3 regions of the Mesobacillus jeotgali genome follow, and region 2 is predicted to be linked to each of the others. Evidence: a T-box and tRNA genes for the amino acid it is inferred to sense, from the RefSeq annotation. Region 2 holds a T-box; the other regions hold tRNA genes.
What was found. The T-box of region 2 lies ahead of tyrS (tyrosine--tRNA ligase). A T-box ahead of a tRNA ligase gene usually reads a tRNA of that ligase, here a tRNA-Tyr.
Positions count from the first base shown of each region.

Region 1: it has a tRNA-Tyr gene. The T-box ahead of tyrS (tyrosine--tRNA ligase) is inferred to sense a tRNA for this amino acid. The anticodon was not compared.
Region 3: it has a tRNA-Tyr gene. The T-box ahead of tyrS (tyrosine--tRNA ligase) is inferred to sense a tRNA for this amino acid. The anticodon was not compared.

Region 1 covers NZ_CP109811.1:1,062,424-1,065,678, forward strand. Annotated here, with positions in the region: rRNA gene FOF60_RS05240 (23S ribosomal RNA) at 1-327, shown strand, start outside; rRNA gene rrf (5S ribosomal RNA) at 475-590, shown strand; tRNA gene FOF60_RS05250 (tRNA-Asn) at 658-732, shown strand; tRNA gene FOF60_RS05255 (tRNA-Ser) at 737-828, shown strand; tRNA gene FOF60_RS05260 (tRNA-Glu) at 844-918, shown strand; tRNA gene FOF60_RS05265 (tRNA-Val) at 922-997, shown strand; tRNA gene FOF60_RS05270 (tRNA-Met) at 1,180-1,253, shown strand; tRNA gene FOF60_RS05275 (tRNA-Asp) at 1,294-1,369, shown strand; tRNA gene FOF60_RS05280 (tRNA-Phe) at 1,374-1,449, shown strand; tRNA gene FOF60_RS05285 (tRNA-Tyr) at 1,521-1,605, shown strand; tRNA gene FOF60_RS05290 (tRNA-Trp) at 1,614-1,687, shown strand; tRNA gene FOF60_RS05295 (tRNA-His) at 1,699-1,774, shown strand; tRNA gene FOF60_RS05300 (tRNA-Gln) at 1,814-1,888, shown strand; tRNA gene FOF60_RS05305 (tRNA-Gly) at 1,893-1,967, shown strand; tRNA gene FOF60_RS05310 (tRNA-Cys) at 1,977-2,051, shown strand; tRNA gene FOF60_RS05315 (tRNA-Leu) at 2,085-2,169, shown strand; tRNA gene FOF60_RS05320 (tRNA-Gly) at 2,222-2,295, shown strand; gene FOF60_RS05325 (B3/B4 domain-containing protein) at 2,596-3,255, opposite strand, start outside.
Region 2 covers NZ_CP109811.1:3,679,518-3,682,772, reverse strand. Annotated here, with positions in the region: gene FOF60_RS18865 (transglycosylase domain-containing protein) at 1-1,053, opposite strand, end outside; T-box leader at 1,196-1,419, shown strand; gene tyrS (tyrosine--tRNA ligase) at 1,491-2,750, shown strand; gene rpsD (30S ribosomal protein S4) at 3,025-3,255, opposite strand, start outside.
Region 3 covers NZ_CP109811.1:174,296-177,550, reverse strand. Annotated here, with positions in the region: gene rocF (arginase) at 1-395, opposite strand, end outside; tRNA gene FOF60_RS00980 (tRNA-Ala) at 791-866, opposite strand; tRNA gene FOF60_RS00975 (tRNA-Gly) at 870-944, opposite strand; tRNA gene FOF60_RS00970 (tRNA-Lys) at 1,016-1,088, opposite strand; tRNA gene FOF60_RS00965 (tRNA-Gln) at 1,094-1,168, opposite strand; tRNA gene FOF60_RS00960 (tRNA-Tyr) at 1,223-1,307, opposite strand; tRNA gene FOF60_RS00955 (tRNA-Thr) at 1,402-1,477, opposite strand; tRNA gene FOF60_RS00950 (tRNA-Val) at 1,504-1,579, opposite strand; tRNA gene FOF60_RS00945 (tRNA-Glu) at 1,610-1,684, opposite strand; tRNA gene FOF60_RS00940 (tRNA-Thr) at 1,703-1,775, opposite strand; tRNA gene FOF60_RS00935 (tRNA-Asn) at 1,818-1,892, opposite strand; rRNA gene rrf (5S ribosomal RNA) at 1,972-2,087, opposite strand; rRNA gene FOF60_RS00925 (23S ribosomal RNA) at 2,234-3,255, opposite strand, start outside.

The DNA of each region.
Region 1 (3,255 bases), 2.2 Mb from region 2:
CGCGAGCTGGGTTCAGAACGTCGTGAGACAGTTCGGTCCCTATCCGTCGTGGGCGCAGGAAATTTGAGAGGAGCTGTCCTTAGTACGAGAGGACCGGGATGGACGCACCGCTGGTGTACCAGTTGTCTTGCCAAAGGCATCGCTGGGTAGCTATGTGCGGACGGGATAAGTGCTGAAAGCATCTAAGCATGAAGCCCCCCTCAAGATGAGATTTCCCATAGCGCAAGCTAGTAAGAACCCTGAAAGATGATCAGGTTGATAGGTCAGAGGTGGAAGCGCGGTGACGTGTGGAGCTGACTGATACTAATCGTTCGAGGACTTAACCAAAATGATTACTCGTTCTTCTTGTTTTCTTCTTACAACATTATCTAGTTTTGAGGGAATAAAAGCTTTTCATTAAGTGAAAAACTTTCTTAATTTTTCTCTTGCAAAATGCATAAAAGACAGTATAATAGATATTGTCTTTAAAAAATGTCTGGTGGCGATGGCGAGAAGGTCACACCCGTTCCCATACCGAACACGGAAGTTAAGCTTCTCAGCGCCGATGGTAGTTGGGGGTTTCCCCCTGTGAGAGTAGGACGCCGCCGGGCAGGATGCATTTTCATCCAATCTTCAAAGATATGGATCGCGTATCCAAGTCGGAGAAATAATCATTATTCCGCAGTAGCTCAGTGGTAGAGCACTCGGCTGTTAACCGAGCGGTCGTAGGTTCGAATCCTACCTGCGGAGCCAATTTGGAGAGCTGTCCGAGAGGTCGAAGGAGCACGATTGGAAATCGTGTAGACGGTCAACGCTGTCTCAAGGGTTCGAATCCCTTGCTCTCCGCCATAGAAACTTATATCTGGCCCCTTGGTCAAGCGGTTAAGACACCGCCCTTTCACGGCGGTAACACGGGTTCGAATCCCGTAGGGGTCACCAAACGGAGGATTAGCTCAGCTGGGAGAGCATCTGCCTTACAAGCAGAGGGTCGGCGGTTCGATCCCGTCATCCTCCACCATGATTTTTCACGAAGTGAAAATAATCTTCAATTAATATCGTCGCGGGGTGGAGCAACGAGCGTTACTTCACTGTATGAACTGCGAGTTGTACCGATTGAGCAGCAGCTTGAATAAACTTCCTGAGATCGGGACAGTCATTGCTCTTAAGGTGCATGCACAAATCGATATTCTTTATTACCGTCGCGGGGTGGAGCAGTCCGGTAGCTCGTCGGGCTCATAACCCGAAGGTCGCAGGTTCAAATCCTGCCCCCGCAATCATAAAGTTATTTTCAAGTTAATCACTTGAAAAGACTTTGGTCCCGTGGTGTAGCGGTTAACATGCCTGCCTGTCACGCAGGAGATCGCCGGTTCGATCCCGGTCGGGACCGCCATTGTGGCTCAGTAGCTCAGTCGGTAGAGCAAAGGACTGAAAATCCTTGTGTCGGCGGTTCGATTCCGTCCTGAGCCACCATTTATGTAATACCTTGTTATTTAGGTAATTTAATAAAATGGCTTTTTTAACATCAGAAAAAATGTTATAGTGGAGGGGTAGCGAAGTGGCTAAACGCGGCGGACTGTAAATCCGCTCCCTCAGGGTTCGGCGGTTCGAATCCGTCCCCCTCCACCACTTAATATAGGGGTATAGTTTAAAGGTAGAACGAAGGTCTCCAAAACCTTTGGTGTGGGTTCGATTCCTACTACCCCTGCCAATTTTATTATGGCGATTGTGGCGAAGTGGTTAACGCATCGGATTGTGGTTCCGACATTCGTGGGTTCGATTCCCATCAGTCGCCCCATTTTAATCACAAATTCATCAGTAGATGAATAGTATATTTTGGGCTATAGCCAAGCGGTAAGGCAACGGACTTTGACTCCGTCATGCGTTGGTTCGAATCCAGCTAGCCCAGCCATTTTGCGGAAGTAGTTCAGTGGTAGAATACAACCTTGCCAAGGTTGGGGTCGCGGGTTCGAATCCCGTCTTCCGCTCCAAAAATATATGGCGGCATAGCCAAGTGGTAAGGCAAAGGTCTGCAAAACCTTTATTCACCGGTTCAAATCCGGTTGCCGCCTCCACTAGATTATAGTGGCAGCAAGACAATTTAATATGCCGGTGTGGCGGAATTGGCAGACGCGCACGACTCAAAATCGTGTTCCTTCTGGAGTGTCGGTTCGACCCCGACCACCGGTACCACTTTTATTATAAACAGGTGATCCTGTTTTCTTTATTTCATAAAGATGTGTATGCGGGTGTAGTTTACTGGTAAAACCTCAGCCTTCCAAGCTGATGTAGTGGGTTCGATTCCCATCACCCGCTCCATACATACGTGACTAACGCAGTATGTCGTTTCCAGAAAACGATATGCTGCGTTTTTTCTTTTCTTTGTCTTTGTAAAAAACTGAATGTTGATTTCACAGTGTTCCATTCAAGTCGTTGGATTTTGTCTTATTTATAGCAGTTAACCGGAATACCTCCGCTTATTTCAGCTTCATACGCTTCAAATATTACAATAGCCGGAATTTCTCCGCTTAAAAATCTCATACCTACTTGAAAATAACAATGAATGATATAAAGTATTATCTTTTCTTTAAATATTTCTCGAAAAGAAAGTAGGATGCCTCAGCATCCTAAAATTCGATATGTGCCCGCTCCGCCATGGATTTGGGTAAACATGTTCATTAGAGACTCGGTCATTTTTTGCTTGCCTTCAGGGGAAGCTGAAGGTCTTAAATAAACGATCTGCAGAGCATTTGTTGTTTTTTCAGTTACGGCTGTTCTTTCTGAATCAACAAATGGACTTCCGAATGGTCCTTGTTCATCAGCAGAGATCATCAGGTTCGCCAGGTTATTCGTTCTTCCATTCAAACCTGTGTATTCTTCGTTTTCTTCTCCTATTTTAATCGTTACATTCCCCAACAGCTTGTCACTGTCATAAACACCTATTGGGATTTGATATTCAAGTGAGAAGAAATTATTTAAATCTATCGCGCTATGTATTGATTGAAGATAATTCTGCTTTGCAACACGGCGGTAGAGTGCTTCTGCTGAGTGTCTGTATCGGTTCGGGTCCTTCCCTGTAGTTTTGAATATTGAGCGCCACTCTTTAATGCCTTCAAGATCCGTTACGTTTTTTTCCAGAAGGTCGAAGTAGATTGATTCCTGAAAAAGCTGCAATCTGCCTTTTAACATTTGCGGAGACTTACCTACCTGTATGTCTTTATATTCGATAATCCCGACTGAAAATCGGGGAATGAGATCACATAATGCACTGGAAACTTG
Region 2 (3,255 bases):
TTTCAGATCTTCAGGTTCATAGCCATCACGCTGAGCGAGAATCTCTGCCAAGATTTTAACGGATCGTTTCTCGATTTCAAAAGTAAGGAACGGATATTGCTCAACCGTATTATCACTTGGAACTTCTTTTACAAAGTCCTTGGTGATATCGTAATTGATTGCATCGTTGAACTCTTCATCGGAAATGAAACCAGCTCCATGCATCCTTGTGATGACTGTCTTGTATCTAGACAGGCCTGGCTCAAGACCGGCCGTATCCTTCAGTTTGCCGCGGTCGCTGCTGAATGGCGTGTAGCCGAATGGACTCTGCGGAAGTCCGGCGATAAATGCAGCCTGCGGCAATGTAAGATCCTTCGCTTCTTTTCCGAAGATGCCTTTTGCTGCAGCCTGGACACCGGCAATGTTGCTGCCGTTTGCGTTTCGTCCGAAGGTAGCGACATTTAGGTACGCTTCAAGGATTTCTTTTTTATCAAAGAATTTTTCGAGACGAAGGGCGAGCAGGATTTCTTTCGCTTTACGCTCGAAGGAAATTTCATTGGTCAAGATCTGGTTCTTGATGAGCTGCTGTGTCAGTGTACTTCCCCCGGAGGATGTTGCTGAATTTGTGACCTCCTGGAAAAGTGCGCGCATGATTGCTTTTGGAACGACGCCGTCATGCTCGTAAAAGTACTCATCTTCGGTTGCAACTACTGCATTTATCAAATGCTTCGACATATCGTCAAGTTTTACTTCCTCGCGGTAAAGGTCCGTTCGGAGCTTGCCAAGATAAACATCGTTATCAAAATATAAATCCGAGGTTTCTTCATAGTTGTATATATCTTTCCTCATATTTTCATAAGGTCGGATTTGTTCATCTTTGACAAGGGATGCGAAGTACCCGGCACCTGTGCCTGCGGCGAAGCCACCGCCGAGAACTAATACAATGATTAATAACAACAGCATGTTCCAGACAACCGAATAAGTAATCCGGGCTCCTTTTACGGTCTTTTTATTCGTAAAAAAAGCACCAAAGGATTTAAGCTTCTCTTTCCAAGCCTGTTTTCCTTCATGCATTCATATCATTCCCCCTAAAATCACATACATTATAGCATAAACAGGCTGTCGAATAGATGCTAATGTTAATTTTTCTGAAAATTAATGTCGAATTTGACAACAAGTATCGCTTTATGGTAAAAATGCTTTATTAACTTTATAGCAAAAAGCTGTGAAGGGAATGAGTAGTGCTTCTGTCAATGTTTCAGAAAGCCGGCGGCTGCTGTGAGCCGGTACAAACAGAAGGATGAATTACCTCCCTGAGCGCCGCAGTGAACTTAAGTAACATAGTAGCCGCGGACGGTCTAACCGTTATTTTATTGAGTGGAAGACATTTTTTTATTTTGTTTTCAAGCCGGGTGGTACCGCGCATACAGCGCCCCTGCATTTATTGCAGGGGCGTTTTTTGTTGTTAAAAATCCGGTTGCGAAATATATTTTTGAATGGAGGAAGAAGAAATGGAATTACTAAAAGATCTCGAATGGCGCGGGATTATTTACCAGCAGACAGATGAAGAGGGAATGAAGGATTTGCTTTCAAAGGAGAAAATCTCTCTTTACTGTGGTGTGGACCCAACCGCGGACAGCATGCATATCGGACACCTTCTTCCGTTCCTTACGCTGCGCCGTTTTCAAAATGCAGGGCATCGTCCGATTGTTCTTGTCGGAGGAGCGACCGGCTTGATTGGCGATCCAAGCGGCAAGAGTGAGGAGCGTAAACTGCAGACACTTGAACAAGTACAGGTAAATGTAGATGGAATCAGAAAGCAGCTGGAACAAATTTTCAGCGTAGAAGGTGAAAATGCAGCAATGATGGTAAACAACTACGACTGGGCCGGTTCCATGGATGTCGTAACATTCCTGCGTGACTTCGGAAAGCATGTTGGCGTCAATTACATGCTGGCAAAGGATACAATCGCTTCAAGGCTTGAAACAGGCATTTCATTTACCGAATTCACATACACCATCCTGCAGGCAATGGACTTCTACCACTTATATGAAAAACACGGCTGCAAAATGCAGATTGGCGGAAGCGACCAGTGGGGAAATATTACGACCGGTCTTGAGTTGATCCGCAAAATGTCTGATGAAGGCTCCAAGGCTTTCGGTCTGACAATCCCGCTTGTCACAAAGGCAGACGGTACAAAATTCGGAAAGTCAGAAAGCGGCGCTGTATGGCTTGATCCGGAAAAAACGTCACCATATGAGTTCTACCAGTTCTGGATTAACACAGCAGATGCCGATGTAGTGAAATACTTGAAATTCTTCACTTTCCTAGAAAAAGAAGAAATCGAAGCGCTGGAAAAGGCTGTTAAGGAAGAGCCGCATCTGCGCAAGGCACAAAAAGCCCTTGCTGAAGAAATGACACGCATGATCCACGGAGAAGAATCTTTACAGCAGGCAATCAGGATTTCAGCGGCCCTTTTCAGCGGTGACATTAAAAACCTGAGCGCTGACGAAATCAAGCAAGGCTTCAAGGACGTTCCTTCTTTTACAGTAGAAGGGGAAGAAGAACAAGGACTAGTCGATTTGCTCGTTGCAGCAAAAATCTCTCCTTCCAAGCGCCAGGCACGTGAAGATGTTTCAAACGGCGCTGTCTCTCTAAACGGAGAACGCGTCACTGATACTGCTTATGTACTAAGCGATGCAGACAAAATAGAAGACCAGTTCACGATTGTCCGACGCGGTAAAAAGAAATACTTTATGATTAAGTACTAGAGTTTGTTGCATCATATGAAAAAACAGCTCATTAGATGCAGAAAACAGCCATCTTGGATGAACCCAGGTGGCTGTTTTTAAGTTATTTTGGTTTATGTAATACTTTTAAACGCAAAAATGGAAGGTTTATTCGCAAAATTTATGACTTTATTCGCAAAAAAAGAAATTTATTCGCAAAAATCAATAGTTTATTCGCAAACGGTGAATTTTTACACTTTTTCTGCGCCAAAACAAAAACCCCAGCCAAATCGGCTGGGGTTCTTTAAGCACTCTATTAACGAGAGTAGAATTCAACGATAAGAGCTTCGTTGATTTCAGCTGGAAGTTCAGAACGCTCAGGCATGCGAGTGAAAGTTCCTTCTAGCTTGTCTGCGTCGAAAGTCAAGAAGTCAGGTACGAAGTTGTTTACTTCGATTGCTTCTTTAACTACATCAAGGTTGCGTGACTTTTCACGAAGTGTGATTGTCTGGCCAGGAGCTACGCGGTAAGATGGGATATCTACGCG
Region 3 (3,255 bases), 1.3 Mb from region 2:
GAAGTTTCCGCTGTATTCAAGTCACCATGCGCATCATACCAGATGACACCCAGGTTCTTATAATGCTTGGATACACCTGCCAATGTCCCGATCGCAATGCTATGATCACCGCCTAATACAAGCGGGAATGATCCTGATTCTATAATCCTGTCTACCTCATCAGCAAGCAAACTATTTTTCTCAGCAACTAATTCCAGGTTGCGAAGATTGCTGTTAGGATCAATCTTCACCTCAGGTCTGCCAACTGCGATATCTCCCAAATCCTCTATCTCATCAAATAACACTCTCAGTCTTTCATTTATTCCAGCATAACGGATTGCACTTGGGCCCATGTCGACTCCCCTTCTCATCTGACCCAAATCCATCGGCATACCAATAATCGAAAGTTTCTTCATTGTTTTCTCCCCCTTGCTATCTCTCGTCTACTCCTTATTTTAAACGCTTTCATTCAAATGACTCAACCGGACAATTTCATGAATATATATACGGTTTGGAATTGAGCGAATTTATTGGGTAAGGATACTTAATATGAAAAATTTATAACAGCTTCACCGGCGAATTGGAATAGACTTGAAATATGAGAAAAATGAGAAAAAGCAAATGCTGTCGGATTAATAGGTAGTATTCTGGACAGCTCTAGGCTTTACCCCCTGTAAACTGTCAGAATAACGGCTTTTTCTTGATAGCTTTGGTCTCTTCTCCTTCAAACTTGTCTAAACTCTATTGGATAAAAATAAAAAAGCCATAAATCCGTTGGATTTATGGCTGAAATGGTATTTATGTAGTGTGATGGTGGAGCCTAGCGGGATCGAACCGCTGACCTCCTGCGTGCAAGGCAGGCGCTCTCCCAGCTGAGCTAAGGCCCCATTTGGAGCGGAAGACGGGATTCGAACCCGCGACCCCAACCTTGGCAAGGTTGTATTCTACCACTGAACTACTTCCGCATGATTTTATTATATAGATAAGACCCCTAAAAATAAAGGATTAAGTTCATTCTTAGGGGTCTTAACATGAGTGAGCCATGAAGGACTCGAACCTTCGACCCTCTGATTAAAAGTCAGATGCTCTACCGACTGAGCTAATGGCTCAAAAATGGCTGGGCTAGCTGGATTCGAACCAACGCATGACGGAGTCAAAGTCCGTTGCCTTACCGCTTGGCTATAGCCCAATGAAAAAATAAAAAGGACATTAGTAGCTTGTCCAATTTTAATATGTATTAAAATGGTGGAGGGGGACGGATTCGAACCGCCGAACCCTGAGGGAGCGGATTTACAGTCCGCCGCGTTTAGCCACTTCGCTACCCCTCCACATAATAGAACTTCCTAACTAGGTACATGCTCAAAATCCCTTCGGGACTTTTCGCATCTTTCCGCTGAAGTTTATTCAGGTAAGTTAGAAAGATGGTGCCGGCGAGAGGACTTGAACCCCCAACCTACTGATTACAAGTCAGTTGCTCTACCAATTGAGCTACACCGGCATTAAGGAAAGTTATATAAGAATAAATGGTGGAGGATGACGGGATCGAACCGCCGACCCTCTGCTTGTAAGGCAGATGCTCTCCCAGCTGAGCTAATCCTCCATATTCAACTTCGCTGTCGCAAAAAAATCTTGGTGACCCCTACGGGATTCGAACCCGTGTTACCGCCGTGAAAGGGCGGTGTCTTAACCGCTTGACCAAGGGGCCATATAATAGTATTTTCAGAGCTTCCAAGCGGGCTCGAACCGCTGACCTCTTCCTTACCATGGAAGTGCTCTACCTGCTGAGCTATGGAAGCATTTTGCTGCCAGCTCAAATGACTTACGTCATTTAGAGATAATGGCTCCGCAGGTAGGATTCGAACCTACGACCGCTCGGTTAACAGCCGAGTGCTCTACCACTGAGCTACTGCGGAATAATGGTATTTTTCATAACTCTTGCAGATGATTCGAATGCCACATCTTAGAACTTATCCAAGATGATCATGCATCATTGCCTGGCGGCGTCCTACTCTCACAGGGGGAAACCCCCAACTACCATCGGCGCTGAGAAGCTTAACTTCCGTGTTCGGTATGGGAACGGGTGTGACCTTCTCGCCATCGCCACCAGACAATTTTTAAGGACAATATTTATTATACTGCCTTTTATGCATTTTTCAAGAGGTAATTTAAGATATTTTGCTATCGCAAGAAAACTTTATTCCCTCAAAACTAGATAATGTTTGTAAGAAGAAAACAAGAAGATCGAGTAATCAATTTGGTTAAGTCCTCGAACGATTAGTATCAGTCAGCTCCACACGTCACCGCGCTTCCACCTCTGACCTATCAACCTGATCATCTTTCAGGGTTCTTACTAGCTTGCGCTATGGGAAATCTCATCTTGAGGGGGGCTTCATGCTTAGATGCTTTCAGCACTTATCCCGTCCGCACATAGCTACCCAGCGATGCCTTTGGCAAGACAACTGGTACACCAGCGGTGCGTCCATCCCGGTCCTCTCGTACTAAGGACAGCTCCTCTCAAATTTCCTGCGCCCACGACGGATAGGGACCGAACTGTCTCACGACGTTCTGAACCCAGCTCGCGTACCGCTTTAATGGGCGAACAGCCCAACCCTTGGGACCGACTACAGCCCCAGGATGCGATGAGCCGACATCGAGGTGCCAAACCTCCCCGTCGATGTGGACTCTTGGGGGAGATAAGCCTGTTATCCCCGGGGTAGCTTTTATCCGTTGAGCGATGGCCCTTCCATGCGGAACCACCGGATCACTAAGCCCGACTTTCGTCCCTGCTCGACTTGTAGGTCTCGCAGTCAAGCTCCCTTGTGCCTTTACACTCTGCGAATGATTTCCAACCATTCTGAGGGAACCTTTGGGCGCCTCCGTTACTCTTTAGGAGGCGACCGCCCCAGTCAAACTGCCCACCTGACACTGTCTCCCGCCCCGATCAGGGGCGTGGGTTAGAATTTCAATACAGCCAGGGTAGTATCCCACCGACGCCTCCACCGAAGCTGGCGCTCCGGTTTCTCAGGCTCCTACCTATCCTGTACAAGCTGTACCAAAATTCAATATCAGGCTACAGTAAAGCTCCACGGGGTCTTTCCGTCCTGTCGCGGGTAACCTGCATCTTCACAGGTACTATAATTTCACCGAGTCTCTCGTTGAGACAGTGCCCAGATCGTTACGCCTTTCGTGCGGGTCGGAACTTACCCGACAAGGAATTTCGCTACCTTAGGACCGTTATAGTTACGGCCGCCGTTTACTGGGGCTTCGATTCAGAGC